3 regions of the Pseudarthrobacter sp. HLT1-7 genome follow, and region 3 is predicted to be linked to each of the others. Evidence: riboswitches for the same ligand, from Rfam matches in the RefSeq annotation. Region 3 holds a riboswitch; each other region holds the start of a gene.
The links. A riboswitch is a leader RNA that binds a small molecule or an ion and turns the genes downstream of it on or off. The one in region 3 is predicted to bind cyclic di-AMP.

Region 1 (3,264 bases), on a different contig from region 3:
ACGCGTACACGTCAACCCCGGCCTCCGCCGTGGCCTCCGGACGAGTACCGGGCTCGGACTTGATAATGGAGGATTCAGCGAGGAACGGAGCCTTGTTCGTGGCAGCAGCGAACTTTGAGCCGAACTCGCCGAAAGACAGGTGCTGTGCCTTATTCTCCACAAGGCCGAAGCTGGCAATGTCCCAGAACGCCGTGGAACCGCCGACGCCGAGGACCACCTCATAGCCTTCGGGGGCACGGAAGAACCGGCTGAGACCGTGACGGACCGAGCCTACGAGGTTCTTGACCGGTGCCTGGCGGTGGGATGTACCCAGCAGCATCGCCGATGAGGCGAGGGCTTCCATCTGTTCCGGTCGGACCTTTGACGGTCCGGCGCCGAACCGGCCGTCCTGGGGAAGGAGGTTTGCGGGGATGGTGATGCTGGTGTCGCTCACAGTGGCTCCAATTTTCGACTGCTACAAAGTGTGGCTCCGGAGGTGGCCCGGCGTGCTGGGTGCGAGGGAGCCTACTTTTCATTCTGCCTGACTGCGCCGGGCTGGCGGGAAAGGAGTCCGTCATAGTCCGGTCATCGAACCGTTCCGGGAGTGTCACCGGCCGCCGGGAGATTATCCGGACAAACTCAAAATAGGCTAGGCTGACCTGCGAGCGTGCGGCCGAGCTCGCCAGGGCTCATCCCGCACGCGGTACGGCGGGAAATGACGCAAGGACGGCGCTCGAGGAGCTGAGCTGAATGACGGATCTGATCGATACCACGGAGATGTATCTTCGGACCATTCTGGAGCTTGAAGAGGAAAACATCATCGCCCTCCGCGCCCGCATCGCGGAGCGACTCCGCCACTCCGGCCCCACAGTTTCCCAGACCATCGGACGGATGGAACGCGATGGGCTGGTAGTTGTCTCCGGCGACCGGCACCTCGAGCTGACCGAAACCGGACGGAAACGCGCCATTGGCGTTATGCGCAAGCACCGTCTCGCCGAGCGCCTGCTGGCGGACGTGATAGGCCTCGACTGGGCCTACGTCCACGAGGAAGCCTGCCGCTGGGAACATGTGATGAGCGAGCGAGTGGAGCGGCGGATCTTTGAACTGCTCAACCACCCGACCGTTTCCCCTTACGGCAACCCGATTCCTGGCCTCGCTGAACTCGGGGGTCCGCCGTCCCTGCCGCACGCGGACGGCGTCGTGAACCTGCTCGAGGCTATGGCCGGATACGGGGCCGGTTCCCGGATTACGGTCAACCGGCTTGCCGAGCCCATCCAGGTGGAGCCGGAACTGCTGGTCCAGCTCGACGAGGGAGGGATCCGTCCCGGTGCCCGGGTTTCGCTGGAACGCGTCGGGGAATACATCTCGGTCCGGGTGCCGGAGATCGAAGGCGCCCTTGAGTTGCCGCCCGAGGTCGCTGCCCACGTTTTTGTTACCGTCGGCTGACACCTCGTGGGTCACAACGCGTGGGATGACTCACGAGTTATGCACAACCGCCGATAACGGATTTATCACTGGGCGGCTTAATCGCCTATAGTTGATGACCAGTACCGATACCAAAGCGTTATCTGATTCGAAGCCGAGCTCTGCCAGCGGATCAGTAACAGAGTCACCTTCTGGCAGGGGCGGGGGAACCACTTCCGGCTGTTTCAACACAGCCTTGGGGTGAAGTCCGCCAGCGGCAAGCACACTCCAGTGAGGGACTTTATTGGACCTCTTTGTGTCTGGATGCTTGCTTACGGCGGACCGGGTCTTAGATCTCTGACCCGAATCCGACAGCTAACTCCGCAGGCTCTCCAGAGAGGAACAACTTTTTGACCACCCAGACCGTCAGGGGCCGCCGTCGTGCGGCCGGTCCCGCTCCGGAGCCACGTCCGGCCGTCGCCGCATTGGCCGACCGTCCGCGCGACGCGCACCGCGATGAACGCCGGGGCCGGCGCAGCCCGTTCCGGCAGGTCACCGACTTCGCCTCCGCCAGCGGCGTCGGGCAGAAGGCCGGTATTGCCTTGGCCGCCACAGGTCTGGTCCTGACGGTTACGGTCCCCGCGACCGGTCCGGTCGCGGTCACCAACGCCGGCCCGCCCGTCAGTTCAGCCTCTGCCGAGGCCTCCGCCGCGGCACAGCCGGATGTCACTGCCCCTGCCGCCGCCAAGATCGACTTTAACCGCAGTGCCGTCACCACGCAGGGCGATCCGGACGGGAAGCTCAAGCAGTTACTGAGCGCCCAGGCCGCAGGCGCCATCACGCGTGCTGCGTCGTCGGGAAGCCTTGGTGCACCGCTGGTGCGGATGGATTCCGTGTCGCCCTTCGGGCTGCGTGTCAGCCCCATTACCGGCGGTTCCGGCGAGTTCCACCGCGGTCAGGACTTCGCGGCCCAGTGCGGAACAGCAGTCAACGCCGCCGCAAGTGGCACCGTGACGTTTGCCGGATGGCACCCTTACGGTGGCGGCAACCGCGTGGTGATCGACCACGGCAACGGACTGGAGACCACCTACAACCACCTCAGCTCCTCGAGCGTCCGCGTCGGGCAGCAGGTCTCCCGCGGCGATTCCGTGGCGATGGCCGGGACCACCGGGGCCTCCACCGGCTGCCACCTCCACTTCGAGGTCATGGTTAACGGAGAAGTTGTCGACCCCACCGGCTGGCTCTAAGCCAAGCCGATGGGTCACTCTCGCATTCCTGTGACGCGCCGTGATCTGAATGTGACATTGAAACCCAATTGCTGTACCGTATGAGGTACGCCAACTTTTCCGAAGTTGGCGCTCTTGAGTGGATTGCCTAGCTCTGCCACCGCTCAAGGTCCGTTCGCATGACATCGTCTGGCAGGGGCGGGGGAACCAATTTTGGTCTTCGAAAGAAGACCTTGGGGTTAAGTCGCAAAGCTTCCCAGGAAGCAGCGCGGCCGGGTGACTCCCATCCGAATCCGACAGCTCACCTCGCAGGCATTGGGAGAGGCTTCTTTTCGTGTCTTCACGCCACAAAGCTGCGCTTCACAGCGCTGGTGCGGCTCTTATGAGCCCGCCGGAATCCAACTATCGTGCTGCCCTTGCCGGCGCCCGGAACGGATTCCGCACCGCCGGCTCAACCTCCGCTGAGTCCGGGCCGCAATCTACGCCCCTGCACTCAGTGGCCGTTTTTGGCGCGTCTTCGCAGTACACCCTTCGCTAAGTAACCCATTCGGGGCGATCCGGCGTACCCCCAAGATGCCGGAGCGTCCTCAGATTGCGCCTGAAAAGCGCATTCCAAGGATCACGAAAGAGAGAAATTAATGACTACTCGTGCAAT
Region 2 (3,264 bases), on a different contig from region 3:
CTGCAATCGACGCCACGTCACGCATGGTTGCTCCTCCGTGAGGACACTGCCGGTGGCGGCAGTGCTGTTCCTTCAGCCCAGTTCCTTTAGCGTGGCCCAGTTCCTCCATCGTGGCCCAGACACCACTATCCGGCAAGATCCAGCCGCCCGGCGTCGGACGCCTGGCCTGTTCACGTGCAGTCCTGCCGCTCCGCCGGGCGGAGCGTACGCTGGTGCGGTAGCCCTCAGCCCACTGAAGGAGCCCCGCGATGCGCAAAGTCATCCTCATGACGCAGATGTCCCTGGACGGGTACATCGAGGGTCCGGGCCGGGACCTCAGCTGGCACATGGTCGACGACGAACTGCACCGGCACTTCAATGATGAGCTCCGGACCATGGGAGCGTTCCTCGACGGCCGCGTCACCTATGAATTGATGGCGGAATTCTGGCCGACGGCGGACGCGGACCCGTTGAGCACGCCGCCCATGGTCGAGTTCTCCCGGATCTGGCGGGACATGCCCAAGATCGTCTACTCCAGGACCCTGGCGACGGCCGGCTGGAATACCGCAGTGGTGCGGGACGTCGTCGTCGAGGAGGTCGCGAAGCTAAAGGAAGAACCCGGCGGGGACCTCGCGCTCGGCGGCGCCGATCTTGCGGCGTCCTTCCGGCGGCTCGGCCTGATCGATGAATTCCGGATCTACGTCCACCCGGTCCTGATCGGACGGGGCAAACCGCTCTTCCAGGAGACGGATGCGGTGACGAAGCTCCGCCTGCTGGAGACGCGCATGTTCGGCAACGGCGTCGTGCTGCTTCGGTACCAAGGCTGACCGGCTGGCCCGGGCGTGTGAAAGGCCGGTTGATCAGCTGCCCCAAGGCAACCGGTCAACCGGCCTTCTACGTTTTTCCCGCCAGTACTGCGGTTGGTGTTACTTAATTGCCGGAGGTTTTACTAAACGCCGGCACGCACGAACGTCACGGGGCCGGTGGCGGTGAGCCAGGACAGCGGGTGAACCACAGTCTGGTTCGCGCCGTTCATCCCGCTGCTGAGAACCTGGCCGTTGCCGACGTAGATTCCGATATGACCCGGCTGAACCACCATGTCGCCCGGCTGGGGATCCCCCACCACTTTGCCGTAGTTCATGAACTGCATCGGACCGAGGTCGCCAACAGGGATTCCGGCTGCGCCAAGGGCCTTCTCGACCAAGGCGGTGCAATCCTGTGTCATGCCCAGTTGGCCGTAAGCGGCGGAGACCATGGTGGCATTGACGCCGCCGGCCGCCGGGGCAGCGGCGGGAGCGGCCGGCGCTGCCTGGACCTTCACCGCGGCCTTGGCTGCCGGGGCAGCGACGGGTGCCTTGGCCACCGGGGCCGCCACGGGTGCCTTGGCCACCGGGGCCGCCACGGGTGCCTTGGCCACCGGTACAGCTACCGGCTCGGGCTGTTCGATCACCGGGGCAGGGGCGGTCGCCACTGCCGGGCGTTCGAAGGTGATCTGCACTGTGGAATCCGCGAGTACGGGTGCGCCCACCTGGCCCTCGACGTCGACGGACGACGCCGGCGCGGAGTCGCGCTGGACGGGGGCCTCGGCGGCATTGGCGGCCATGGCACTGCTGAGCACCAGGCCGGAAGCCGCTGCAATCACTGCAGCCTGGCGGCCGAATGTACCTCCCTTGGAGGACAGGAATGCGGAACGGCGTTGGCTGCGAAGGTCAGCGCTTTTTGGCAAAAGAGTATTACTGGAAGTCATGTGCGTAGCCTCTCCCAATGCCTGCGAGGTGAGCTGTCGGATTCGGATGGGAGGCACCCGGCCGCACTCTGGCCCTGACATCGGACTGTGCGGCTTCACCCCAAGACCTGCGTAAAGCCAGGTCAAAAAATGGGTTCCCCGTCTCTGCCGGACGTTGCTGCGAGGTGTCCCCGTGGCCGCGGCAGAGTTAGGCAATCGGCTGGGGAGCGCCCGTTTCTAAGCAACAGGCACCCAATAACGGTAACGGCATGATCACGGAATGTCACATCGAGGTAACGGCGGGAGTAGTTTCGGGCAGCTCTTCGCCCCGCAGGACGCGGCCCCCGGCATAGAATGGTGCCATCAGCGGTCCCATCAGCGGAGGCCAAAATGAGCAGCCCCGACTTCGCCAGGCACTGTGTCGCCATCTGCCAGTTGAGCTATCAGCCGCAGAAGGACCTCAATGTCAATACCGAGCTGCTGATCCTGGAAAACGGGGAAGTCCACGCGTCCACCTGGGACGCAGAGCCCCGCGACGGCGGCTTTGACGTCTTCGTCCTGAATGACCGCGTTGACGCTGCCGGCTTTATGGTGGTCACCGATTGGGAGTTTCTGGATGGTAAGGCCTACGCCGTGGTGGAGCGCCGGGCTCCCGCATAGCACCGGCGTTCGTGGCGCAGCGGGATCCCTGTTGACTGCAGCTTCCGTCGGCTAGGGTTTGACCCCATAACCAATTCTCGGCTTGGGGGTACCAATGAAAGCCTGGCGTCTGATGATGTCGCTGCCGCAACCGGTGAAGGGGTTCCTGGTGGCCTACCTGATCGCCTTCGCTGTGGTCTTCGTCTCTGTGGCGGTCATGTCTTTAACCGGTCAGGGCACCGCAAACCCGGTCATGCAGTGGGGGGTGGGCGTGCTGGGCCTCACCGCGGTCACGCTGGGGCTGGTGCTGGCCTTCGATTTCCGCGGATCGGCTCGCGCCTAGGCCGCGATGATGAAGGACTACAAACCCATGGGGGTGGACTATTCCGCGTCGTTTTTCGCAACGCCGATAGCCATCCGGATCTTCGGCGCGCTGTTTGCTGCGATCGGAATCTCGTTCGCCGTGACGTCCGCGATCTTCGCCAAGTCCCTCTCGTGAGGCCGCCTGTCGGCCGGGGTGCGGGCGGCAGCCTCGACCACTGTGATGCGGCCGCCGGCCTGGCTGATTATGGAATGCGCGACGACGGCTGCCGGGGTGGACGCACCGCCCGGCTCCGTGCGGCCGCTTCCAGCCCGCCCAGCCTAGACTGGGGGCATCGGGTCCTTTGAACGAAAGCAGCATCCGTGATGATGCACCGCATGCTGGCCCTCGCCATCGCACTCCCGACGCTCCTTTTTGGGGTGGCCGCCTGCGTACCGCCGCCGGCACCGCCGGCCAGTGCGACGCCCGCCGGCACTCGCGCACCGGAAGCCGCCGCGGGCTTCGGCTTGGATAACGCGGGGGCCCGCGAGCGAATCGCCCGGTCCGGACTCGCCCTCCTGGCGGCCGAGGGCAACGTGGAGCATTTCCACGCCCACCT
Region 3 (3,264 bases):
GGCGATGGGCCTGAGTAGGGTTTTCCTGGGGCATCACTGGATGACGGATGTGATCGCCGCGTGGCTCCTCGGCCTTGCCTGGCTGGGCATCGTGATCCTGGCCCACCGGCTGTTCCATGTGCTGCGGCACCGTGGGCATGCGGGCCCGGCGCCGACCTTCGACCACCCGGCGCACCTGATGGACGGACGCCCCGACGGCGCGGGCCCAGGCGGCGCTAATGGCGCGGGCCCCGGCCCCGATACGGGTGCTGCCGGGAGCGCGGCCGGGAACGAAGACACCACTGCGGACGGGCTCGGCGCCCGCGGCCCCACGGGCGGCTGACCCGCGGTTCGACGGGCGGCTGACCCGCGGTTCGACGGGCGGGTCAACTGCCGCCGGGTGATAGTTTTGACCCATGCGCATTCTCGTTGTGGACCACCCGCTGGTCGCCCATAAGCTCACCGTTCTGCGGGACAAGAACACCCCTTCCCCGGTCTTCCGCCAGCTCACCGAGGAACTCGTTACGCTCCTCGCCTACGAGGCGACCCGCGACGTCCGCACCGAGCCGGTGACCATCGAGACTCCGGTCAGCACCACGATCGGCACCGCCTTCACCAAGCCCACCCCGCTGGTGGTCCCTATCCTGCGCGCCGGGCTCGGCATGCTCGAGGGTATGACCAAGCTGGTCCCGACCGCCGAGGTTGGTTTCCTGGGCATGGCCCGGGATGAAGAAACCCTTGACATCATCACCTACGCCGAGCGACTCCCCGAGAACCTCACGGACCGGCAGATCTTCGTGCTGGACCCGATGCTTGCAACCGGCGGCACCTTGCGGGAGGCCATCAAGTTCCTCTTTAAGCGCGGCGCCTCCGACGTCACCTGCATCTGCCTGCTGGCCGCCCCGGAGGGCCTGGCCAAGCTGGAAGAGGAGCTTGCCGACGCCAATGTGACCATCGTCCTCGCCTCCATAGATGAGAAGCTCAACGAAAAGTCTTACATCGTTCCGGGTCTGGGCGATGCCGGCGACCGCCTCTACGGCGTGGCCGGCTAAGCTCGCCGTCGTCGATTCTGACGCCGGAGGCGGCTGGGGTTCCGGAAAACACCGGCGCGGCCTCACCTGACCCGCATGGACTGGATCCTGTGCATTCGGGGCTCCTCGCCTGGCCGTGCTTCAGACTGGCCGTGCCGGCGGTCTAGTACCAGTTGTTGGCGTAGTGGAAGTTCAGGGCGCCGCAGGGGGAGCCATAGCGCTCCTTGACGTAGTTCAGGCCCCAGTTGATCTGGGTCCGGTAGTTCGTCCGGTAGTCCGGGCCCGCGCTGGCCATCTTCTCGGCCGGCAGGGACTGGACCACGCCGTATGCCCCGCTGCTGGGGTTGGTGGCGGTGGTTTTCCAGTCGGATTCCTTGGTCCACAGCTTCTGCAGGCACTTCATCTCGTTGGCAGCCCAGCCATGCGTTCCCAGCTGCGCGGCGGCGTAGGCCTGCGCGCCGGCAGGGTCGTCGACGGCAACGGGCTTGGCCGGCTCAGGTGCCGGTACAGGCTCGGGTGCCAGATCCGGTGCGGGAGTCGCGGCGGCGGGTGGCGGGGGAGCCGCGGCGGCGGGAGCTTCGGCGGGATTCACCTCTTCGGCCCGGGGCCCGACGCCGGCGGTGCCGGGAAGGGCCGACTGCGAATCGACGCGGACACGTTCGAAGTCCAAGTGCGTCAGCGGGTCGGCGGTGGTGGCCGAAGCCCCGCTGGAACTGCCGGCGCTGGCGTTGCGGTTGGCAGTCTCGGCGGCCTGCCCGGCAGCCCCGATCCCGACGAGCACCGCGCAGGTGGTGGCAACGAGGGCGGCGCGACGGCCGGTGGATCCGAGGCCCGCGGTGAACCGGGACCGGGTTGACGCTGGATTGGTGTCCGCCGCGCGGTGGCGCGAAGCCGTCGAGCGGGTTGCCTGCTGGGCGCTCTTGTGGCGCGTTGGTACTTTGAATTCAGTCATGATCGCCTCTCAACGCCTGCGGAGTTAGCTGTCGGGTTCGGATGCGATATCCGGCCGCACGGAACCTCACGTGTCGGCTTCACCCCAAGGGTGCAAAGATGCAGAATGCCCGGGAACTCTGGGTTCCCCGCCTCTGCCTGGTCGATCGGAATCCGGGAAGCGGCAGAGTTTGGCGTCCGTCCGGATGCGCGGCCCTGTGGCGGCCGCACCCTAAAAACGGTACAGGAGCCGGAAACAAAAGTCACATTTCGGTAACAAGCAGGTCGACGGCGGTGCGTCGCCTTGTGCTTCCGCGGCCTGGCCTGCGCCCCGTTTCGATGGTTCCCGGCGGGTTCGACGCTAAGCAGCGTCTAGCCGGCAGGGAACCGTCGAAGCGGCGCGCCCGGCGGGCTCGCGGGAAGCCGGACGGTGAACTCCGTGCGGCCCGGCCGGGAGATGACCTCGACGGTCCCGCCGTGAGCCTCCACAATCGACTGCACAATGGAGAGGCCTAGCCCGCTGGTCCCCTCGGCCGTGGGTTCAGCCGCCTGCACCCCCGGCACTCCCGGAGCGGCCGGCACTCCCGGGCTGCCGGATGCCCCGGTGCCGGCATCTGCCGCCGTCGTGACTGCCTGGTTCTTGCGGGCGGCGTCGGCCCGGGTGAAGCGCGAGAAGATCCTGCCGACAAACTCTGGGGCGATCCCGCTGCCGTTGTCCGTCACCGTCACCACGGCGCTCCCGTCGGCGGACCGCGCCACTCCGGTGACCACCGCTGTACCTGGCCCGGTGTGCTTGCGCGCGTTGGACAGCAGATTGGCCAGCACCTGGTGCAACGCGGTCGCGTCGCCGCGGACCACCACCGGCTCTTCCGGGAGCTCCAGCTGCCAGAGGTGGTCCGGGGCCATGACCTTCCCGTCGCTGACCGTCTCGATCGCCAGCTGGGTAAGGTCGACGTCGCTGGACTTGAGCGGCCGGCCCTCGTCCAGGCGCGCCAGCAGCAGCAGGTCCTCCACCAGCGCGGTCATCCGCTGGGACTGGCTCTGCACCCGGGCCAGGGACTTCTCCCCGTCCGGCGTGAAGTGTTCGGTCATCCGCATCAGCTCGGTGTAGCCGCGGATGGCGGTCAGCGGGGTGCGCAGCTCATGCGAGGCATCGGACACAAACTGGCGCACCTTCATTTCGCTTTGCTGCCGCGATTCAAGGGCGTTGGAGACGTTGTCCAGCATCTGGTTCAGCGCGAAGCCCACGTTTCCCACTTCCGGGCCGGGATGCGCCGCCGACGCCGGAACCCGCACCGCGAGTGCCACCTCGCCGGCGTCGAGC

Region 1: another riboswitch for cyclic di-AMP. It lies ahead of AC50X6_RS12020 (M23 family metallopeptidase); the one in region 3 lies ahead of AC50X6_RS01775 (aggregation-promoting factor C-terminal-like domain-containing protein).
Region 2: another riboswitch for cyclic di-AMP. It lies ahead of AC50X6_RS16235 (NlpC/P60 family protein); the one in region 3 lies ahead of AC50X6_RS01775 (aggregation-promoting factor C-terminal-like domain-containing protein).

Annotation. Positions count from the first base shown of each region.
Region 1 is NZ_JBWZCH010000011.1:76,851-80,114, reverse strand. It holds gene serC (phosphoserine transaminase) at 1-433, opposite strand, end outside; gene AC50X6_RS12025 (iron-dependent transcriptional repressor DtxR) at 730-1,425, shown strand; cyclic di-AMP (ydaO/yuaA leader) riboswitch at 1,577-1,788, shown strand; gene AC50X6_RS12020 (M23 family metallopeptidase) at 1,794-2,630, shown strand; cyclic di-AMP (ydaO/yuaA leader) riboswitch at 2,780-2,938, shown strand; gene AC50X6_RS12015 (NlpC/P60 family protein) at 3,248-3,264, shown strand, end outside.
Region 2 is NZ_JBWZCH010000019.1:80,594-83,857, forward strand. It holds gene AC50X6_RS16225 (helix-turn-helix transcriptional regulator) at 1-25, opposite strand, end outside; gene AC50X6_RS16230 (dihydrofolate reductase family protein) at 249-806, shown strand; gene AC50X6_RS16235 (NlpC/P60 family protein) at 929-1,726, opposite strand; cyclic di-AMP (ydaO/yuaA leader) riboswitch at 1,731-1,929, opposite strand; gene AC50X6_RS16240 (hypothetical protein) at 2,096-2,365, shown strand; gene AC50X6_RS16245 (hypothetical protein) at 2,460-2,687, shown strand; gene AC50X6_RS16250 (hypothetical protein) at 2,697-2,843, shown strand; gene AC50X6_RS16255 (hypothetical protein) at 3,029-3,264, shown strand, end outside.
Region 3 is NZ_JBWZCH010000001.1:371,097-374,360, forward strand. It holds gene AC50X6_RS01765 (phosphatase PAP2 family protein) at 1-322, shown strand, start outside; gene upp (uracil phosphoribosyltransferase) at 396-1,031, shown strand; gene AC50X6_RS01775 (aggregation-promoting factor C-terminal-like domain-containing protein) at 1,174-1,962, opposite strand; cyclic di-AMP (ydaO/yuaA leader) riboswitch at 1,961-2,130, opposite strand; gene AC50X6_RS01780 (HAMP domain-containing sensor histidine kinase) at 2,313-3,264, opposite strand, start outside.